One region of the Arthrobacter sp. TMT4-20 genome, then DNA from elsewhere that is predicted to be linked to it. Evidence: predicted binding sites of a transcription regulator. Region 1 holds the regulator's gene; the other holds the start of a gene.

What was found. Region 1 encodes HrcA, which represses chaperone genes, less so after heat shock. Its sites were predicted from a motif close to TTNGCACTCGNNNNNNNCGAGTGCNAA; they were not measured.
Region 2: groES (co-chaperone GroES) is a predicted target of HrcA. The motif match lies at 3,063-3,089, and genes of this name have one in related genera.

What each region holds. Positions count from the first base shown of each region.
Region 1 is NZ_JBTNDW010000002.1:80,621-90,250, forward strand. It holds gene ybeY (rRNA maturation RNase YbeY) at 1-191, opposite strand, end outside; gene ACX80Z_RS03460 (PhoH family protein) at 188-1,252, opposite strand; gene ACX80Z_RS03465 (GerMN domain-containing protein) at 1,595-2,548, shown strand; gene ACX80Z_RS03470 (16S rRNA (uracil(1498)-N(3))-methyltransferase) at 2,639-3,394, opposite strand; gene dnaJ (molecular chaperone DnaJ) at 3,397-4,524, opposite strand; gene hrcA (heat-inducible transcriptional repressor HrcA) at 4,631-5,644, opposite strand; gene ACX80Z_RS03485 (DUF3097 family protein) at 5,795-6,661, shown strand; gene ACX80Z_RS03490 (DUF4870 domain-containing protein) at 6,749-7,180, shown strand; gene hemW (radical SAM family heme chaperone HemW) at 7,184-8,413, opposite strand; gene lepA (translation elongation factor 4) at 8,416-9,630, opposite strand, start outside.
Region 2 is NZ_JBTNDW010000001.1:469,645-481,570, reverse strand. It holds gene ACX80Z_RS02175 (class I SAM-dependent methyltransferase) at 27-1,265, opposite strand; gene ACX80Z_RS02170 (peptide chain release factor 3) at 1,267-2,892, opposite strand; gene groES (co-chaperone GroES) at 3,231-3,527, shown strand; gene groL (chaperonin GroEL) at 3,647-5,254, shown strand; gene guaB (IMP dehydrogenase) at 5,534-7,060, shown strand; gene ACX80Z_RS02150 (ABC transporter ATP-binding protein) at 7,116-8,969, shown strand; gene ACX80Z_RS02145 (hypothetical protein) at 8,980-9,255, opposite strand; gene ACX80Z_RS02140 (MarR family winged helix-turn-helix transcriptional regulator) at 9,331-9,861, opposite strand; gene ACX80Z_RS02135 (GuaB3 family IMP dehydrogenase-related protein) at 10,015-11,154, shown strand; gene ACX80Z_RS02130 (glycerol-3-phosphate dehydrogenase/oxidase) at 11,204-11,926, shown strand, end outside.

The sequences.
Region 1 (9,630 bases):
AGGACGTCGGTGGGACCCGGTTCGTCCATCCATTCGATATGCAGTTTCTCCATTGCGGTGGTGTCGACCAGGATGATCGAGAGCTCAGCTTCCGGGTGCACGAAGAGACTGTCGAGCAGGAACCGGCCCAGGCGGATCAGGTTTTCCTCGTCCGCCGCTATCCCCGACTCGTTGTTGACCTCGATGCTCATGGTTTGCCTCCAGCCGGTTTGGCCCCGGCATGACCGCGCGGGCCACGGTGATCCCGGGCAGCTGAGGCCCGCTGGTTCTCGTCCCAGGCACTGTAGGCCGTGACGATGTCGCCCACCAGCCGGTGCCTGACGACGTCGGAGGCGTCGAGGGTGCGGAAGCTGACGTCCTGCACACCCTGAAGTATTTCACTGACCACCCGTAGCCCTGAGTTGGTCCCGCCGGGCAGGTCCACCTGGGTGACGTCGCCGGTGACCACCATCTTCGAACCGAACCCCAGGCGGGTGAGGAACATCTTCATCTGCTCGGGGGTGGTGTTTTGGGCCTCGTCCAGGATGATGAACGCATCGTTGAGGGTACGGCCCCGCATGTAGGCGAGAGGTGCCACCTCGATGGTGCCGGCCGCCATCAGTCGAGGGATGCTGTCCGGGTCCATCATGTCGTGCAGCGCATCGTAGAGCGGACGCAGGTACGGGTCGATCTTGTCGCTGAGGGTGCCGGGCAGGAATCCGAGCCGCTCCCCCGCTTCGACGGCCGGGCGGGTGAGGATGATCCGGTTGACTTCCTTATGCTGCAGCGCCTGAACAGCTTTGGCCATGGCAAGGTAGGTTTTCCCGGTGCCCGCAGGGCCGATGCCAAACACCACCGTGTGCCGGTCAATCGCCTCGACGTAGTCCCGCTGGTTCAGGGTCTTTGGCCTGATAGTCCTGCCACGGGAGGAGAGGATGTTCATGGTGAGGACATCGGAGGGACTACTCACCGACTGATCCTTCAACATGGACACCAGCTGTTTGAGAACCTGGGGGTTGACGGTGGTGTTGTTGGCTGCGAGGGTGCGGATCTCGGAGATCAGACGTTCGGTGCGCGCGACGTCGACGGCTGGGCCCGTGATCGACAGCTCATTACCCCGGACGTGAAGATTGACCCCCACGAAAGTGCTCTCGATCAGCCTCAGCGCCTCATCGTTGGTTCCAAGCGCTTGAACCATTTGTTCCGTCGAATCGAAGTGGACCACCTTCGTGTCCAAGCCCACTGCGCTGATGCCAACTGAAGAATCGGTCATATAATCGGCCCTCGCGGCCTTCCATCTCTCCTTGAATCGGTTGGTGACGGCATACCGCCCCTTGACTAATCTTACGTTACGTCCCTGCCCGGCGGCCGTCCCCGGCCACCGGATTCCGCCGTCGACGGAACCGGAGGTTTTGCGGCGTCTCCGCGCGCTCAGGAAGCAGATGATCTCATCTGGGCAACGGCCCGGTTTCAATCCTGTCTCAGTCCGGCGACGACTTGGCTAAACCCCGTTCGGAGCCTGTTGCCATATGCGAAGCTGGAAACGTTGCTTTGAGTGCATTACTCGGCGGCGCACCAATCCGGCCGAGTGGCACAGCGAAAGGACAGGACGCGAATGGAGTGGTCCTTTCAACGCGATGCTGCCCGGCGCTGGCCTGGACGCGCTCTCTCGGTCACCGCGCTAATCGTCCTCGCTGGTCTGGGCCTGGGTGGCTGCGCACCGGTCCCCGGCGATGATGCGACGGCCTCGCTTTCTGGACGACCAAACACGTCAGCTGGCCCACCGTCGGCAGAGCACTCCGCAGTGACGGAATCCGCTACCCTGCGCAACCTGCTCCCCGTCTACTGGATGGGAGACAACGACGGAAGCATCCAGCTCTACCGGGAGTTCCTGGACGGCGGGAACGGTGGTGACCCAATCGCGGCGGCGGTCCAGGCGATGACCGCCAACTCACCAATCGATCCCGACTACTTTGGGTCGTGGTCCCCCGCCGAGTCTGTCAGCGCATCAATCTCCCCCGACAACGTTATTACGGTCGATATCTCGGCCGAGGCCTTCGATGCGCAGCTCGACCAGGGTGCCGCCTATCGTGCCATCCAGCAGCTCGTATACACAGCCACAGCGGCGGCGGCCAACGCGGGCCTGGTCTCGGGCGGTGACCCCAGCCGCGTCGTCGTCCTGGTGGACGGAGCGGCGGGGTTCAACGCTTTCGGCCACATCGAACTCGGTGGCCCGTTGCAGCGGGACTCGGCGTTGATGGCTCCGATCTGGATCATCGAACCCCAGCATGGGGCGGTCCGCGACCAGCCGACGATCACCGTGTCAGGCAGCGGAATGACGGAAAACGCGGTCCTGCACTGGCGGATCGACGAAGTGGTCGGCGATGAGCTGGAATCGTACCGCACTGGAACGGTGGGACTGGACGCCAGCGCCAGTTCCCCCGGACTCTTCGAGTTCACGATCGCCCTGGTGCCCGGTGAATACGAGATCAGCGTTTTCGACCGTCCGCAGGGCGTCCAGGAGAACCGTGAACTCGATACCGACACCAAGCGCGTCACGGTGCAGTAGGCAGCTGAGCCTCCTGCTTTCCTTCCCGGGGCTTGCTATTCCCGGGTGAGCACGGGACCTTATTCCCGGGTGAGCACGGAACTGAACCGGCTACCAGCGGCCCAGCAGTTGGCTCAGGACCGCGAGGGCGGCGGGTCCGGCGGTGGAGGAGCGCAGCACCTGGCCGCCGAGCCTGGCCGGATGTGCACCGTTCGACACGAACAGCTCCAGCTCCTGCCCGCTGATGCCCCCCTCGGGGCCGACCACCACTGCAATGCTGGTGGGCGGGGTGTCGGCCTGTGGCCCAACCAGTGCCCCAACCCCATTTTCAGCGTCCTCGTGGAGGATCAGGGCGAGGTCCACGCCGGCAAGCCAGGCTGCCAGAGACCCGCTGTCGTGCAATGGCAGCACCTCGGGGAGGGTGGCACGCCGTGATTGTTTGGCGGCTCCCCACACCGTGGACTCCCATTTTCGCTGCCCTTTGAGCGCCTTGTCGGCGCGCCAACGGACAATACTTCGATCCGCCTGCCAGGGAATAACCGCATCGACGCCCAGTTCAGTGGCGGCCTCGACCGCCAGTTCATCCCGGTCCCCCTTGGCCAGTGCCTGCACCAGGATGAGACGGCAGGCGGGGGCCGGCTCGTCAATCACCGTTCGCACCTCGAGGGTGACTTCCTGCCCGGCGCTGGCCGTGACCACGCCGACGATTCTGCGCCCGCGGCCGTCGGCGACGTCAATCGTCTCGCCGGCTGCCAGCCGTTTGACGGTCGCCGCGTGCCGGGCCTCGGCCCCGGTGAGGGTGAAACTGGCTCCGGGGAGGACAGCAGCCAGCGCCTCAGGGTCTCCGAAGTAGAGTGCGTTGCTCACCCCTAGAGATTACCCAACCGCTCCCGCAACTTCGCGAACACCCCTGAACCGCTGCTGGCCAGCTGACCCTCAACAAATTCCTCGCCGCGGAGCTCGGCAAGTTTGCGCAGCAGCTCTTCCTGCGCCTGGTCAACGTTGCGCGGAGTCTCGACGTTCAGGTGCACCTTGAGGTCACCACGCCCGTACCCGCGGAGGTGGGTGACGCCAAGTCCGCGAAGAGTCACGATCTCGCCCGACTGCGTGCCTGCTTTGATCCCCAGTTCCTGGTCGCCGTCGAAGGAGGCGAGGTTCACGGTGGTGCCCAGGGCGGCGGCGGTCATCGGCACGCTGAGGGTGACGTGGAGGTCATCACCCTCACGGAGGAAGGAGGGATCCGGGTTAACCCGGATCTCCACATAGAGGTCGCCCTGCGGTCCGCCGGCCATACCGGCCTCGCCCTGGCCCCCCAGTTGAATGCGGGTGCCGGTCGACACGCCTGCGGGCACCTTGATGGTGAGGCTCCGACGGCTACGCACCCGACCGTCGCCGTTGCATTCGTTACAGGGGTTCGGGATGACGGTGCCATACCCCTGGCAGGTGCCACACGTGGCACTGGTCATGACCTGGCCCAGAATGGACCGCACCGCACGCTGCACCTGACCCGACCCGCCGCAAATGTCGCAGGTTCGGGGGGAAGTGCCGGGCTGGCAGCAGGACCCGTCGCAGGTGGGACACACTGCTGCGGTATCGACGTCGATCTTTTTGTTGATCCCGAAGACGGCGTCGACCAGGTCGATCCGCACGGCGATCAGGGCGTCCTGGCCGCGACGGGTGCGCGACGGCGGGCCGCTGGCACCACCGCCACCGAAGAATGTTTCGAAGATGTCCTGGAAGGCGAAGCCCGGCCCGGCGTGTCCGCCGCCGAATCCGTTGTCGGTCCCGTTCTCGTTGCCGGTCGTGTCATACACGCGCCGTTTCTGCGGGTCCGAGAGCACCTCGTAGGCACGGGTGACCAATTTGAACTCTTCAGAGGCATCCGGCCCGGAGTTGACGTCCGGGTGCAGCTTTCGCGCGAGCTTGCGGTAGGCCTTCTTGATTTCCTCGCCGCTCGCATCGCGGTTCACACCGAGGACTTCATAGTGATTACTCACTCCTGCACTTCACTTCCTATGTCACTGACCGGTGCAGGGCTTGGTGCCCTGCCGGTATGGGGTCGACTGTTTCTACAACAAGTTCGCTGATGCGGTTACGTCAGGGTTAGTCCGTCAGGATCCGCGATAGGTACCGGGCTACCGCCCGCACCGCCGACATCGACGTCGGGTAGTCCATTCGGGTTGGCCCAAGGACTCCTACCTTGGCCAACGAGTCGGGACCGTATCCGGTGGCAATCACCGAGGCTTCAGCGAGGCCGCCGTGCGGGTTCTCCCGGCCGATCCGCACCGAGACGCCAAACGCATCCTGCTTCATTTCGGAAAGCAGGCGAAGCATTACTACCTGCTCCTCCAGGGCCTCGAGCACCGGCCCGATGCTCAGGGGAAAGTCTACGGTGGATCGGGCCAGGTTTGCTGTACCAGCCATCACAATCCGGTCATCCCGGTTGATCCCGGCCAACTGTTCGAGCGCCCGCGCCAGCACGGTGCCCGCCCTGCGTTGCTGGAACGACAGGGCTCCCACGGCGAGTGCGAGTTCCTGCGGAAGGGACGCCAGCTTGGTGCCGGCGACGGAACCGAGGAAGTGCTGCCGAAGCTCGGCGAGGGATGATTCGGGCACCGGTTCGGGCAGCGGGACAACCCGCTGCTGGACTGTTCCGTTGGTCGCTATGAGCACCACCAGTACCTGGTTGGGCGCCAGTAGGACGAACTCCAGGTGCCGGACGGCTGCGCTACCCAGATGTGGGTATTGGACCACCGCAACCTGATTGGTCAGGTGGGAGAGCAGCCGCACTGTCCGGTCCATGACGTCGTCGAGATCCTCTGCCTCCTCCAGGAGCGCCTGGATGGCGCGCTTTTCGGCAGCAGACAGAGGCTTGACCTCGGAAATCTGGTCGACAAACAGTCGGTAGCCCTTGTCGGTGGGGATGCGACCCGAGCTGGTGTGAGGCGCAGTGATCAGCCCCTCTTCCTCCAGGACAGCCATATCATTACGGATGGTGGCCGATGATACCCCCAGCTGATGCCGCTCCACGAGTGCTTTGGAGCCCACAGGCTCGCGGGAATGCACATAGTCCTCGACGATGGCACGCAACACTTCAAGTCTGCGTGGTTCGCTCACTTTTCACCTCCGCACACGTTTACTGTCTCTTCCGGCAGATCTGGCACTCGACACGCCCAAGTGCCAAGTCTAGTACGTTCGAAGGGATTGTTAGCATTGAAAATCCCTGGCCGGACCGTCCAGCGGCGAGTCGGGAAGTGAGCAACAATTTTGTCCAGTTATGAATGGGGCGCCCAGGACATCTCAGCCCCCCGCCAGGTTTCCCTGCCAAAGGTTCCGGTCAGCCGGGGCCTGGTTCTGGAGGATGTGCAGAGCGGTTACGTTGGCGCAGTGGTCCGGGTGGAGAAATCTGGTGGCATGCACGTCATGGTGCTCGAGGACCGGCGCGGCAGACTCAAGACTTTCCCGCTCGGGTTCGGGTTCCACGTCGACGGCGGGCCCGTTGAGGTGGTGGCACCCGCGCTGGCACCACCAGCGCCAGCCCGCAAGGTGACGGCGTCGGGATCGGTCAAAGTGGAGGGCGCCCGCGCGAGGACCGCCCGGGCCAGCAGGATCTGGGTGGAGGGACAGCACGATGCTGAGCTGATCGAAAAAGTGTGGGGCGACGATCTGCGTCTTGAGGGGATCGTCGTCGAACCGCTGCACGGCGTTGACGACCTTGCCGGGATGATCCGCACCTTTAGTCCTGGACCGAACCGCCGGCTCGGTATCCTCGTCGACCATCTGGTAGCGGGGTCGAAGGAACAGCGCATCGCCCAGGAAGCCATGAAGGTTCCGGGAGCCGCCGCCAACGTCCTGGTGGTGGGACACCCGTATGTCGATGTGTGGCAGGCAATCAAGCCGGCGGCCGTCGGGCTCACCGCGTGGCCGGTGGTACCACGGGGCCAGGACTGGAAGACCGGAATACTCGCCGGCCTCGGCTGGCCGAACGCCGACAAGGCAGCGGTGGCACATGGCTGGAAGCGGTTGCTGGGGTGCGTCAATAGTTACTCCGACCTTGAACCGTCGCTGCTCGGGCGGGTCGAAGAAGTGATCGATTTTTTGACCCCTCCCGGAGATTTCGACGCGACCACCTAAGCCCCAGTGCACGTTTGCTGGCGACGAAGTATCCTAGATAGGAAGGCTCCTGATCAAGGCTGCCCCGAAGCAATAGAGGATGTTCAGTTGTCTAACCCCGCCGACCAGCACGGACACCACGGATCCGAGGACGGCCACGGCCAGCCCCGATCCGCTTTTGAGGGTGCCCCGGCGAATGCCCTGCCTCTGACCGCGACGGAAGACCGGCAGTGGGCAACCCTGTCGCACTTCGGGGGAATCCTCGGTTTCATCCCGTCGCTGCTCATACTGCTGATTTTCAAGAACCGGGGACCTTTCACCGCCCAGGAAGCACGGGAGGCGTTCAACTTCACCTTCCCGCCGACGGTGTTGGCGTTCGTGGCCTGGCTGCTCTCCCTCTTGCCAGCGGTCGGCGGCATGTTCGCCGTCGTCAACGCCCTGATCTGGGTAGCAATCGCCGTATCCTCGGTCATTGCCGGGATTCAGGTCAACCGTGGCCGCCCCTACCGGTACGCGTTCAACCTGCGGCTCTTCCGTTAGGAGCTAATCGGGTAGTAGCCTGCGGACGACCGCGTCGGCGAGCAACCGGCCCTTGCCAGTGAGCGTGATCGTTCCGGCGAAGGCCTCCGCTGCAACGATCAGTTCATCAGCAATCAATCCGGCGACGGCAAGCCGCCCCCCTGGGTGCAGCACCCGGGTTGGTAGGCCCTCGCGCAGCCTGGCGCGAAGCATCACGTCCTCGGTGTAGCGGGTCTCCGCGTCCAGGATTTCGCGGCCAGCGGCCGGTGACACTCCGGTTGAGAGGCGCTGGGCGTACGCGGTCGGGTGCTTCACATTCCACCACCGCACACCGCCCAGATGCGAGTGCGCGCCGGGACCAGCTCCCCACCAGTCGTCGCCACGCCAGTAGGCAAGATTATGCCTGCACTCGTCCGCAGGTGTGCGGGCCCAGTTGCTCACCTCGTACCATCCCAGTCCGGCGGCTGCCATCGCGCGTTCGGCCAGGGCGTACTTCTCGGCGTGATCGTCGTCGTCGATGTCGGGCACCTCGCCACGGCGGATCCGGGCCGCAAGTTTGGTGCCGTCCTCGATAATCAGTGCGTAGGCAGAGACGTGGTCCGGACCGTAGGACAGCGCCGCGTCAAGGGTCTGCTGCCAGTCGGCTGCGGACTCCCCCGGGGTGCCGTAGATCAGGTCAAGGCTGACGCGCAGCCCGGCTTCCCGCGCCCATTGCACGGCCAGTGGCACCCGTTCGGGCGCATGGGTGCGGTCCAGAACCTTCAGCACGTGCGGAACAGCCGACTGCATCCCGAACGACACCCTGGTGAAACCCGCCTGCGCCAGCACCGCAAGAGACTCGGGCGTGACCGAATCGGGGTTGGCCTCCGTGGTGACTTCAGCGCCTGGTGCGAGCCCCCAGTGCCCGACGGCGGTGCGCAGCACCGTCGCCAGATCAGCTGCGGGGAGGAGGGTGGGAGTGCCGCCACCGAAGAACACTGTCGATAGCTGGCGGGGCGCGGTGCCGGAAGCGGTCAGGACACCGGCTGCGAGGTCCAGTTCAGCACTGACCGTTGCGGCATAGCGGTCTTGCGATGCGCCCCCACCCAGCTCAGTGGCCGTGTAGGTGTTGAAGTCGCAGTAGCCGCAGCGCACAGCGCAGAACGGGATGTGGACGTAGAGCCCCAGCTTCCGGTCGGCGCTGCCGACGGCGGCCTGCTCCGGCAGCAGGCCGCTTTCCGGCGCTGGCAAGCCAAGAGGGAGGGCACCTGGCATTGCTACTTCTTGACCTTGTCCTTGGACTCGTCGGTGGTGAGGGCCGCGATGAAGGCTTCCTGCGGGACTTCGACGCGTCCCACCATCTTCATCCGCTTCTTGCCTTCCTTCTGTTTCTCCAGAAGTTTGCGTTTACGGGTGATGTCACCGCCGTAGCACTTCGCGAGGACGTCCTTGCGGATGGCCCTGATGCTTTCCCTGGCAATAATCCGTGACCCGATGGCCGCCTGGATGGGGACCTCGAACTGCTGCCGTGGGATGAGTTCACGCAGCTTGCCGGTCATCATGACGCCATAGGCGTAGGCCTTGTCGCGGTGGGTGATGGCCGAGAACGCATCGACCTGTTCGCCCTGCAGCATGATGTCGACCTTGACCAGGTCGGCGACCTGGTCGCCGTCGCTCTTCCAGTCCAGCGAGCCGTACCCGCGGGTCCGGGATTTGAGGATGTCGAAGAAGTCGAACACGATCTCGGCCAGTGGCAGTCGGTACCGGATCTCCACCCGGTCCTCGGAGAGGTAATCCATTCCGCCCATCACGCCGCGCCGGCTCTGGCACAGCTCCATGATGGCACCGACGAACTCGGTGGGCGCCAGGATGGTCGCCGAAACCATAGGCTCGCGGACCTCGGCGATCTTCCCGGTCGGGTACTCGCTGGGGTTGGTCACATGGACCATCTTTTTGTCCTCGAGCGTCACCAGGTACTCCACGTTGGGTGCCGTGGAAATCAGGTTGAGGTTATGCTCGCGCTCGAGCCGCTCCCTGGTGATCTCCAGGTGAAGGAGCCCGAGGAAGCCCACCCGGAACCCGAAGCCCAGTGCCGCGGAGGTCTCGGGTTCGTAGACGAGCGCTGCATCGTTGAGCATCAGCTTTTCCAGCGCGTCGCGAAGCACCGGGTAATCGGTGCCGTCTAGCGGGTACAGACCGGAGAAGACCATGGGCTTCGCATCGGCATATCCGGGCAGGGATGCCTGGGCTGGCTTGGCCAGGTTGGTAACCGTGTCACCCACCTTGGACAGCCGGACGTCTTTCACACCAGTGATGAGGTAGCCGACCTCGCCCACGCCAAGCCCCTTGGATGGGGTGGGCTCCGGGGAGCTGACGCCAATTTCGAGGAGTTCGTGACTGGCGCGGGTGGACATCATCTGGATCCGCTCGCGGGGATGCAGCATGCCGTCGACCACGCGGACGTAGGTGACGACACCGCGGTAGGTGTCATA
Region 2 (11,926 bases), on a different contig from region 1:
TGGCTACGCGGGAGCAGCTGACGCCGTCAGGCGGTGACGGGCTCGACGACGATCGCCACCCGATCCTCACCGATCCGGGTGAGGACCAGCGTGGCCTTCTTCTTTCCGGCGGATTTACGGGCCTTCCCCGACCCGGCGAGGAGCTGCTTGCGAAGTTCTTCGGGGGTCACCGAGGTGCCGCGTTTTTTGATGTCCAGCACGCCGATGCCGTTCTCGCGGACCCACGTCCGGAGGGCCTTGACGTTATACGGCATCACGCTCAACACCTTGTAGGCGCGGGCGAACGGAGTTTCCTGCAGGTTCGGGGCGCAGATGTATGCGATCCGCGGATCCAGCAGGTGGCCATCCAGTTGACGTGCGACGTCCGCCACCAGCCCGGCGCGGATCACCGCGCCGTCCGGCTCGTATAGGTACCCTTCGGGGGCGCCGATCGGCGGGCGGGTTCCGTCGTCGAAATCGGCTGCACTGGTGAGCTCCGCGGCACCGTGGGAGCTAATCACCAGCGCGGAACGGCGCACGTCGGGGCGCTTCAGGGAGTTGAACCAGAGTGACACCTCAGTGACATCCCCATCGACGGACACCCACTGCGCCTCGCACCCGGCGGGCACCGCCTCGTGGGGGATGCCCGGGCCTAGCTTCACCCCGACTGGGGTCCCTTCGTCGGCGAGCCGCTCGACGAAGGACAGGGGAGGGGAAAATGCCTCCGGGTCAAAGATTCGGGTGGTGCCCGAGGTGCTGGTGGTGCGGCGGGCAGGGTCCAGCCAGACGCCGTCGTACCCGGTGAGGTCGAACGACTCCGCATCGCCACCCACCACAGTCGCATTGGGCCAGGGCATCAAGTTCATGGTTGCGGCGGCGGCGGTCGTCTCGTCGATCTCCACGGCAGTGACCCGGCGGTCCAGGCTGGCCAGGGCGATCGCGTCAGCACCAATCCCGCAGCCCAGGTCGGCGACCCGTTCGAGGCCAGCCGTGACAAAGCGTTCAGCATGACGGGCAGCCACACCGAGGCGGGTGGCCTGTTCCAGACCGGCGGCGGTGAACAGCATGCGGGCTGCGAACGGCCCAAACTTCGTTTCCGCCTTGGAGCGCAACCGGGACTGGGTCAGAGCGGCCGAGATGACCACCGGGTCGTGTCCTGCCCGGCGCAGCGAGGTGCTCAGGCGCATCGTGTCGGCTTCGTTGTACGGAGCCAGGGAGTTCAACAGTTCCCAGCCCGCAGGGGTCAGGAGCGGCGCGATCAGGTCAGTCGCGGCGTCGGAGGCCATCTCAGTAGCCTCGGGCGTCCCCGGCATCGGTGCCGATGGTGCTCAGCGATATCTCGGGGGAATTCTTCTCGACCCGACGCAGCGCCCAGATGTCGTTGAACAGGGCCAGATACTCGCCGTCGGACCGGACCAGCACCTCAGTGCCACGGATGGCGCTGAGGGCTGCCTGCGCGTCGTGGGTGGTGAGCCGGGCCAGCGAATAGGGGAGCGGCTCCATTCGCATCGGTGCGCCGAAATCGTGCTCCATCCGGTCGGCCACCACCTCGAACTGCATCGGCCCGACGGCGGCCAGCACCGGTGCCTGATCGCCACGAAGATCCGAGCGCAGCACCTGAATGATTCCCTCATGGCCCAGCTGTTCAATCCCGCGCCGGAACTGCTTGAAGCGGCCGGCATCCTTGGATCTGGCCACCCGGAAGTGCTCGGGGCTGAACAGGGGAATCGGCGGAAACTCCACCGGCTCCTCGATGTAGAGGCTGTCGCCCATCCGCAGCGCCGATGCATTGACGAGCCCGACGACGTCGCCCGGCCAGGCCTCGTCAATCACCTCCCGTTCACGGCCGAAGAGCTGCTGGGCGTACTTGGTGGCGAAGGTCTTGCCGGAGTTGGCGTGGGTGACCACCATGCCGCGCTCAAACACGCCGGAGCAGACCCTGATGAATGCGACGTGGTCGCGGTGCGCGCGGTTCATGCCGGCCTGGACCTTGAAGACAAATCCCGAGAAAGGGGCATCGACCGGACGGGGGTTGCCGTCGACGTCCTTGCGGGGACCGGCGGCTGGTGCCAGGTCGACCAGGGCGTCCAGGATGTGCTGGACGCCAAAGTTCAGAACTGCTGACGAGAACAACACCGGGGTGCCCGTACCGGCGTGGAAGCTTTCCAGATCGAACGGCTGGTTCGACTCGATGACCAGCGACGCTTCGTCGAGGGCGTCCGTCCAGGCGTCGCCCTCCTGTGCCAAGGCTTCGGCTGGGCTCAGGTGCTCTTCGACGGCAAGGGAAGCACCGGCGTTCTTGCGGGTGAAACGAACAAACTCGTCACGCTTGAGGTCCCACACGCCGCGGAAGTCGCCGGCGAAACCCACGGCCCAGGTCAGCGGCATCGGAATCAGCCCGGTGCGCTCGGTGATTTCGTCCATGAGTGCCAAAGCATCCAGCCCGGGTCGGTCCCATTTGTTGATCACCGTGATGATGGGAATGTTGCGTTGCCGACAGACCTCGAACAGCTTCATGGTCTGGGTCTCAAGGCCCTTTGCTGCGTCGATCAGCATGACCGCGCAGTCCACGGCGGCCAGCACCCGGTACGTGTCCTCGGAGAAGTCCGAGTGGCCGGGGGTGTCCAGCAGGTTGATGACCGTGTCCCGGTAGGAGAACTGCAGCGCCGTGGAGCTGATGGAAATGCCGCGGTCCTTCTCCATCTGCATCCAGTCGGATACGGTCTCCCGGCGGTTCTCCTTGCCGTTGGTGGCACCGGCCGTGCCGATCACGCGGGCGTGAAGGGCCAAGGCTTCGGTCAGGGTCGATTTGCCGGCATCGGGGTGAGAAATGACGGCGAATGTACGACGGCGGGACGCCTCCTGGGCGATGCCAGTGTGGCGCTGGGTGGAGGCCTGTACCTGCTGGGTCACGAAACTGCTTTCGAAAGTGGTGGGAATGCCATTGCTGGCCAGTTCCCCAGTCTACTGGGCGGAGTCTAACGGCGTCGAAGCGCGGTCGGAGCACGGCCTGGCCGCTGAACCCCTGGAAATGAATTCCTGGGATAAACCGGTCGGAAACCGGGCTGCGCTGGCAGCGCAATCTGGCACTCGCCTTGACCGAGTGCTAACCAATGCATAAAGTCAGACTTGGCACTCTCACCATGAGGGTGCTAACTCCTTCAGGGAAGCGTGAGCCGGCACCGCGACGACGGTCAGCGCCATCCGAAGGCCTTAATTCCATTTGTCACCCAAGCGAAGGAGAGGTCCGCGTGCCGGTCTCTATTAAGCCTCTTGAGGATCGTATTGTTGTCCGCCCACTGGAAGCCGAGCAGACCACTGCGTCGGGTCTGGTAATCCCGGATACTGCCAAGGAAAAGCCCCAGGAGGGCGAAGTTGTTGCAGTAGGCCCAGGCCGCGTTGACGATAACGGAAACCGCGTGCCTGTAGATGTAGCCGAAGGCGACATTGTCATCTACTCGAAGTACGGCGGAACCGAAGTCAAGCACGCCGGCGCAGAGTACCTCGTACTCTCAGCCCGCGACGTTCTGGCGATCGTCGTTAAATAGTTTCACTCGAGAGAACCCCGGCCACACAGGCCGGGGTTCTCTCGTCGGTGCGTGAAGACGTACCAAGAACCACCAGGTTTTTCACAAGCAGTATTTGCACAATGGAAGAGGAACACATCATGGCAAAGCAGTTGAAGTTTGACGACGCTGCACGCCGCGCGCTGGAAGCGGGAGTCAACAAGTTGGCTGACACCGTCAAGGTGACGCTCGGCCCCCGCGGCCGCAACGTCGTGCTGGACAAGAAGTGGGGCGCCCCCACCATCACCAACGACGGCGTGACCATCGCCCGCGAAATCGAACTGGACGATCCGTTCGAGAACCTTGGTGCTCAGTTCGCCAAGGAAGTGGCCACCAAGACCAACGACATCGCCGGTGACGGCACCACCACCGCGACGGTGCTGGCACAGGCACTGGTCACCGAAGGCCTGCGGAATGTCGCAGCCGGCGCTGCCCCATCGCAGCTGAAGCGTGGCATTGAGGTCTCCATCGAGGCCGTTGCTGCCCGCCTGCTCGAGAATGCCCGCGAAGTTGTCGGTCAGCAGACCGCCAGCGTCGCCTCCATCTCCGCCCAGAGCTCAGAGGTCGGCGAGCTCATCGCTGAAGCCTTCGAGAAGGTCGGCAAGGATGGCGTTATCACCATCGAGGAGTCCTCCAGCACCCAGACCGAACTCGTGCTCACCGAGGGCATGCAGTTCGACAAGGGCTTCCTCAGCCCCTACTTCATCACCGACGCCGAACGCCAGGAAGCAGTGCTCGAAGACGCACTGATCCTGATCAACTCCGGCAAAATCTCCTCACTGCAGGAATTCCTGCCGCTGCTGGAGAAGGCGCTGCAGGCCGGCAAGCCCCTCTTCATCATTGCTGAGGATATTGACGGCGAAGCGTTGTCCACCCTGGTAGTCAACAAGATCCGCGGCACCCTGAACGTGGTTGCCGTCAAGGCGCCAGGCTTCGGCGACCGCCGCAAGGCAATGCTGCAGGACATCGCCACGCTGACCGGTGCCCAGGTTGTTTCACCAGACCTCGGCCTCAAGCTGGACCAGGTAGGCCTTGAGGTGCTGGGTTCCGCTCGCCGGATCACCGTTACCAAGGACACCACCACGATCGTTGACGGCATCGGCAGCGAGTCCGATGTTGCGGACCGCGTAGCCCAGATCCGTGCCGAGGTTGAGCGCACCGATTCTGATTGGGACCGCGAGAAGCTTCAGGAACGCCTGGCCAAGCTGGCCGGCGGTATCGGAGTCATCAAGGTTGGCGCAGCCACCGAGGTTGAGCTCAAGGAAAAGAAGCACCGCATTGAGGACGCCGTGTCAGCGACACGTGCAGCTCTCGATGAGGGCATTGTTGCCGGCGGCGGCGCGGCGCTGATCCACGCCTCGAAGGCGCTGGACACTGACGCTTCGGTACTCGCCCTCGAAGGCGACGCCGCAACCGCAATCAACCTGGTGCGACGCGCCTTGGCCCAGCCACTGCGCTGGATCGCTGAGAACGCTGGCCACGAAGGCTACGTTGTGGTGCATCGCGTCGAGGAACTCGAGCCCGGACACGGCTTCAACGCTGTCACCGGTGACTACGAAAACCTCATCGACGCCGGCATCATCGACCCCGTCAAGGTCACCCGTTCAGCACTCCGGAACGCGGCCTCGATCGCGGCCCTGATTCTCACCACCGAAACACTTGTGGTCGAGAAGCCAGAGAGCGACGACGAAGAAGGTCACAGCCACTAGTCCCCTCAAGGGCTAGACAGACATGGCAGCACCCCCGGTCCTCGGACCGGGGGTGCTGCCATCTGGTGGGCAGTTCTCCCTATCCACTCCAGCTCCTACTATCGGCTGATAACCCACCAGATTGATGCTCTGCTCCATTCCTGATCCATCCGGGCTGTGTCGAATCGCACGCTCCCGGAATAGGGTGCACCCGGCAATCGTTTTAGGATGAGAGTCTGGCAATTCGAATATCCCTCGGCCAGCTTCTACCCACAGACCATCTGAGAAAGAGGCGATGCAGTGACCCAGCCGTCCCAGCGCAACGAAACCCATGACCCATTCGGATTCGTTGGCCTGACGTACGACGACGTCCTGCTCCTGCCCGGCCTCACCGATGTGATCCCGTCCGAGGCTGACACCAGTTCGCGCGTTTCCAAGCGCATTACCGTTCAGACCCCGCTGTTGTCCTCGGCAATGGACACCGTCACCGAGGCACGCATGGCCGTGGCAATGGCCCGACAGGGCGGCCTCGGCGTGATCCACCGGAACCTGTCGATCCAGGATCAGGCGGAGCAGGTGGACCGGGTCAAGCGCAGCGAGTCCGGCATGATCGCTCATCCGGTCACCATCGGACCCGATGCCACCCTTGCTGAGCTGGACGAACTATGCGGCCACTATCGGGTGTCGGGTCTTCCCGTCGTCGACGACGCCGGGCATCTGCTCGGCATCGTCACCAATCGTGATACCCGATTCGTCTCCGAACATGAGTGGCCACACCGCCTGGTGCGCGCGGTCATGACTCCCATGCCGCTGGTGACCGGGCAGGTCGGAATCAGTGGTGAGGACGCGATCGGGCTGCTGGCCAAGAACAAAATTGAAAAGCTTCCGCTCGTCGACGGAGAAGGCATCCTTCGAGGACTGATAACTGTTAAGGACTTTACAAAAGCCGAGCAGTATCCGCTCTCCACGAAGGACGACGAAGGCCGGCTGCGGGTCGGCGCCGCTATCGGCTTCTTCGGTGATGGCTGGGATCGAGCCATGGCCCTCGTGGACGCCGGAGTTGACGCCCTGTTCGTTGACACCGCCAACGGGCACAGTGCCGGTGTCCTCGAGATGATTGCCCGGCTCAAAGCCGAACGATCAGTGGCTCACGTCGACATCATCGGTGGCCAGGCAGCAACACGGGACGGCGCCCAGGCGCTGATCGACGCCGGCGCCGACGGTATCAAGGTCGGGGTAGGCCCAGGATCCATCTGCACCACTCGAGTGGTGGCGGGCGTTGGCGTACCCCAGGTGACCGCCATCTATGAATCAGCCAAGGCTGCCATCCCGGCAGGGGTGCCCGTGATCGCCGACGGCGGACTCCAGTACTCGGGCGACATCGGCAAGGCGCTGGTCGCCGGCGCCGACACCGTCATGCTCGGCTCGCTGCTGGCCGGCTCGGCCGAAGCCCCTGGCGAACTGATCTTCGTGAACGGCAAGCAGTACAAGACCTACCGTGGCATGGGTTCCCTCGGCGCCATGCAGACCCGCGGAAAGAATACGTCCTACTCGAAGGACCGCTACTTCCAGGCCGACGTCACAGGGGACGACAAGCTGATCCCCGAAGGCGTCGAAGGCCGCGTTGCCTACCGCGGACCGCTCGAGTCCGTCGCCTACCAACTGGTCGGGGGACTGCGTCAGACCATGTTCTACACGGGTGCCCGCACCATCGGAGAGCTGAAGGCAAAGGGCAAGTTTGTCCGTATCACTTCCGCCGGCTTGAAGGAGTCGCACCCCCACGACATCCAGATGACCGTCGAGGCTCCGAACTACGGCAGCAAGTAACGCACCGGGCGCGGGTCAGCAGCATGCATGGGTCCCGGCAGAACGGTGAGGATCCATGACAGATGATGAGCTCCGCCCACCCCGGGTCCCTCGACCGAGGCTTTCCCTGAGACCCTACGCGCGCGCCGTCGGACAGGTCCTGAGAGTGAGCTTCAGAGCGTCACCGGGCGCCGTCGTCATGAAGGTCGTGGGGTCGCTGATCGCGGCTGTCCTCCCGCTGGTGACCACCTATTTCGCCGCGCTGACCACGACCGCGCTTGCCGAGGCCTACGCCGGGAATCCCGACGCCGGCCAGCAGGCAGTGCTCTATGTGCTGATCACCGCCGGCCTGGGATTGTTTTGGGGCGCCTTCACCAGCGTGGACCGGTATATCCAGCAGGTCATGAGCTTCAGGGTGGGAGCGGTGGTGGGTGACCTGATGTACGAACGGTTTCTCGCGCTCGAGTTCTGGCGGTACGACGACAAGGACACCGTTGACCTGTACGACCGGGCCAAACGGTTCTCGGATTCCTATGCGCGCGTTCTCGACCGGATCGCTGCGATCTTCACCCAGCTAGCCTCGGTGGTCCTGGCCATCGGCGCGCTCCTGCTGGTCAGCTGGTGGGTCGCACTGATCGTACTGATCGCGATCATCCCGAGCGTCTACCTACAGTTCAAGCTATCCCGCGAACAAATGGCCCACTGGAATACCCAGGTGGATTCACGCCGGCAGCGTCGGCTGATAGAAACGAACCTGATTCGGCCGCAACATATTGCCGAGATGAGGCTCTACGGCATCGTGGGCTACCTGATGGACCTGCGGTCCCGCCTCCGCGATGCCGACGAACTCCGCCGACTGGAGTTCCAAAAGCGGTACATTCCCAAACAACTGGCTGCCGATGCACTTCAATACGGCGCCGAAGTGGTGGCCCTGATCTGGGTGGTAGGTCAAATCATTGCCCGGGCACAGCCGGTGGGACAGTTCCTCTACATCCAGCAGATTGTCAGCCGCGCCCTTACGACCGCCAATTCGCTGGTCACTTCACTCAGTTCAATCGATGAGGACCTCGCGAACCTCAAGGACTACGAGGAATTCATGAAATACCCCACGGCCGTCGGCGGTGGAGAGGTGCTGGCCAAAGCCCCGGCTGAGGTGACGTTGGAGAATATTTCCTACACCTACACCGGTGGGTCAGTTCGGGTGCTGAAGGGCATTTCCCTGAGCATCCGGAAGGGACAGCACATAGCCATTGTCGGGGAAAACGGTGCGGGAAAGTCGACCCTGATCCGCGTTCTGGCCGGGCTGTACCAGCCGGAGTCGGGCAAGGTGCTGCTGGATGGGCAGGACCTGAGGGGTCTGGACATCAGCTCATGGCATCGGCATCTCGCGGTGATGTCGCAGGATTTCCTCAAGTACGAATTCGCAACGGCGGCCAACAACATTTACTTCGGGGATGTGTCATTGCCACGGGACGATACACGGATCGAGCGGGCCGCCCGCGACGCCGAGGCCAGCGACTTCATCAGTCGCCTCCCGAACGGGTTCGAAAGCCATGTCAGCAACTGGATGGAAGACCCCCGTGGACGGAAGGGGAGTGGGCTGTCCGGCGGGCAATGGCAGCGACTGGCGATGGCCCGCAACTTCTACCGCGGTGCCCCGTTCATCGTGATGGACGAGCCCACCTCGGCGATCGACGCGCTTGCCGAACACCGCATCTTCGGCCGGCTCTTTGCCGACCGGGAACACACGATTATTGCCATCAGCCACCGGCTGGCGACCATCGAGAAAGCCGACATCATTTACATGCTGGAGGATGGGCAGATCGCGGAGTCGGGAACCCACGATGAACTCGTGAATCTCCGTGGCCGGTATTTCAGGATGTTTGAGAGCCAGCTTGGGCTTGACCCGAACACCGTTACTGAAACCTGATCGGCAAGCCCTAAGCCGAGGTCTTGTCCTTCGGCTCCTGAGCCGAGGTGGCAAACGCGTCTCGTCCGTCCACGGGCAGTTGATGGTCCGCGGCTCGGTAGTCAAGTTCGGCCCTGAGCTCCTCGTAGCGGGACTCGGTTTCCGGATCGGGCTCGTGATCCGTGGTGTATTCGGTGTCCAGCTGACGGTGGATTTTGCTGTTCAGAATTTCAACCTGGCTATCCTCCAGGGGAGCCAGGTCCGCCGGGAAGGGCTGCTCCGGTGAAAGCCTACTTTTGTCGCCCATAAGCCTCTGCCTTTCGAAGAATGTGCTCGGATAATCCCTGCACACGGCAGTCTACGTCGAAAGGGCTGCGAAATATTAGCCTGCGGCCTGAGCGCCACCGTTGCGTCCTGCACCCAATTCTTCGATCAGGTTGCGCAGCTCCGCCCTGAGGGTGTCGGAGAGCAGCCCGCCACCGGCGATGAGGTTCTGTTCGATCTTGAGTGCACTGACCAGCGCGCTCCTACCGGCGTCGGAAACTGAAACCATCTGGATTCGCTGGTCCACTTCGCCCCGGACGCGATTGACGTAGCCATTCACCTGAAGCTTCTCGATGGTTTTACCCATGGTCTGATTCTGTACACGAATCAGCTGAGCCAGCTTGGTCTGATTGATCGGGCCGTAATCCTGCAACACCCGCAGCGCGGTGTACCCGGCATGGGTGAGTCCGAGGTCAACCAGCCCCGCGTTCCAGGCATGGTCGACCAGTCGCGCCGCGGTGGTTAATAGCCTCCCGGTGGGCCATTGCTCCAGCTCCTGCATGTCGACAACTCCTTCACTAGTGAGATCGGAGGACCGGTACCAGGTAGGCTCCCATGTCCGGGATGCGATGTCGGGGATGCCATCCACCCTAGCCCTCTTGTGGGGCGAAAAGAAAGTAGGCTTATCACCTTCTGGTGGGATCTGGTGGGTGGAGCCCCCTAATTCAGGGCGAAAGGCCGGCTGAACGCCGGGAAACCCGCCGCGGAGTCCTTGCGTGTCGCCCTGGGATAACCTTGTCAGGTGACTAACGAGATTGAAATTGGCCGAGGCAAGCGCGGACGCAGGGCGTACTCCCTCGATGACGTAGCGGTGGTTCCGTCCCGCCGCACCCGTGACCCCCATGACGTGTCCGTGCAATGGCAGATCGACGCCTACCAGTTCGAAATGCCAGTCATCGCCGCACCGATGGATTCCGTGATGTCACCGGAGACCGCCATTGCCATGGGGCGGCTGGGCGGTCTTGGCGTGCTCAACCTTGAGGGTTTGTGGACCCGCTATGAGGATCCCCAGCCCATGCTGGACGAGATCGCGAACCTGAGCACCGAGAATTTCAGTCCGGCGGCCACCCGCCGGATGCAGGAAATTTACAACGCGCCAATCCAGGAGGGCCTGATCACCAGCAGGCTCGCCGAAATGCGCGAGGCCGGGGTCACGGTGGCCGGCTCTCTGACACCCCAACGCACCCAGCAGTTCTACAAGACCGTCCTCGCCGCCGGGGTCGATATCTTCGTGATCCGTGGCACCACGGTCTCCGCCGAGCACGTCTCCAAGGACGACCGACCCCTGAACCTCAAACAGTTCATTTATGAGCTCGACGTCCCGGTCATCGTCGGAGGAGCCGCCGGTTACACCCCGGCGCTGCACCTGATGCGCACCGGTGCTGCCGGCGTGCTGGTCGGGTTTGGCGGGGGTGCGACGACGACGACGCGACGCGCCCTGGGCATCCACTCACCGCTGGCTTCGGCCATTTCGGACGTAGCAGCCGCACGGCGGGATTACATGGATGAATCAGGCGGTCGCTACGTGCACGTGATCGCGGATGGCGGGATGGGTGCCAGCGGTGACATCGTCAAAGCCATCGCGATGGGTGCCGACGCGGTCATGCTCGGTTCGGCACTGGCCCGCGCCGAGGAAGCGCCGGGACAGGGCTGGCACTGGGGCCAGGAGGCTCACCACGACGAACTACCCCGCGGCGACAGGGTCAAGATTGGCACGGTGGGTCCGCTCAAGGAGGTGCTGTGGGGGCCGTCGCATCACACGGATGGAACCTCCAATGTGATTGGCGCCCTGCGCCGGGCGATGGCCACCACCGGCTACTCGGACCTCAAGGAGTTCCAGCGGGTGGAAGTAGTTCTTTCCCCCTACATTTCCAACGGCTGATTGCTAAGGTTGGGGGACGTAGTATCGAACCCGACGAAGGATCGCCGCCATGTCATCAGGAGCACTGAGCCCGAAGAACCGTGAAGACGCGCTAGCAGCGTTGAAAGCCACCTCGGAGTCCGGTAGAGAGTTGGACATCCTGATCGTAGGCGGCGGCGTCGTCGGCGCTGGATCGGCGCTCGACGCCGTGACCCGCGGACTGGACGTGGGGATGGTTGAAGCCCGCGACTGGGCATCAGGCACTTCCTCACGGTCATCGAAGCTGATCCACGGTGGTCTGCGGTACCTCGAAATGCTCGACTTCGCGCTGGTACAGGAGGCCCTCAAAGAACGCGGCCTGCTGATCCAGCGAATCGCACCGCACCTGGTCCGACCGGTACCGTTCCTCTACCCGCTCACCAAGCGGTTCTTCGAGCGCCCCTATGTGGGTGCCGGAATCTTGCTGTACGACACCATGGGCATGACCTCAGGCAACTCGCGGGGCGTCCCCATGCACAAGCACCTTTCCCGTCGCGGGACCCTCCGGGCCGCCCCCAGCCTTAAAGAAGACGCAATGGTGGGCTCCATCCGCTATTACGACGCCCAGGTGGACGACGCGCGGTATGTGGTCAACATGGTGCGGACCGCAGATCACTACGGGGCCAAAGTCGCCAACCGGGTGACGGTAGTAGATTTCCTCCGCGAGGGTGAACGTGTGGTCGGAGCCCGCGTCAAGGACCAGGAAACCGGCGAACAGTTCGACATCCGCGCGAAGCAGGTCATCAATGCCACG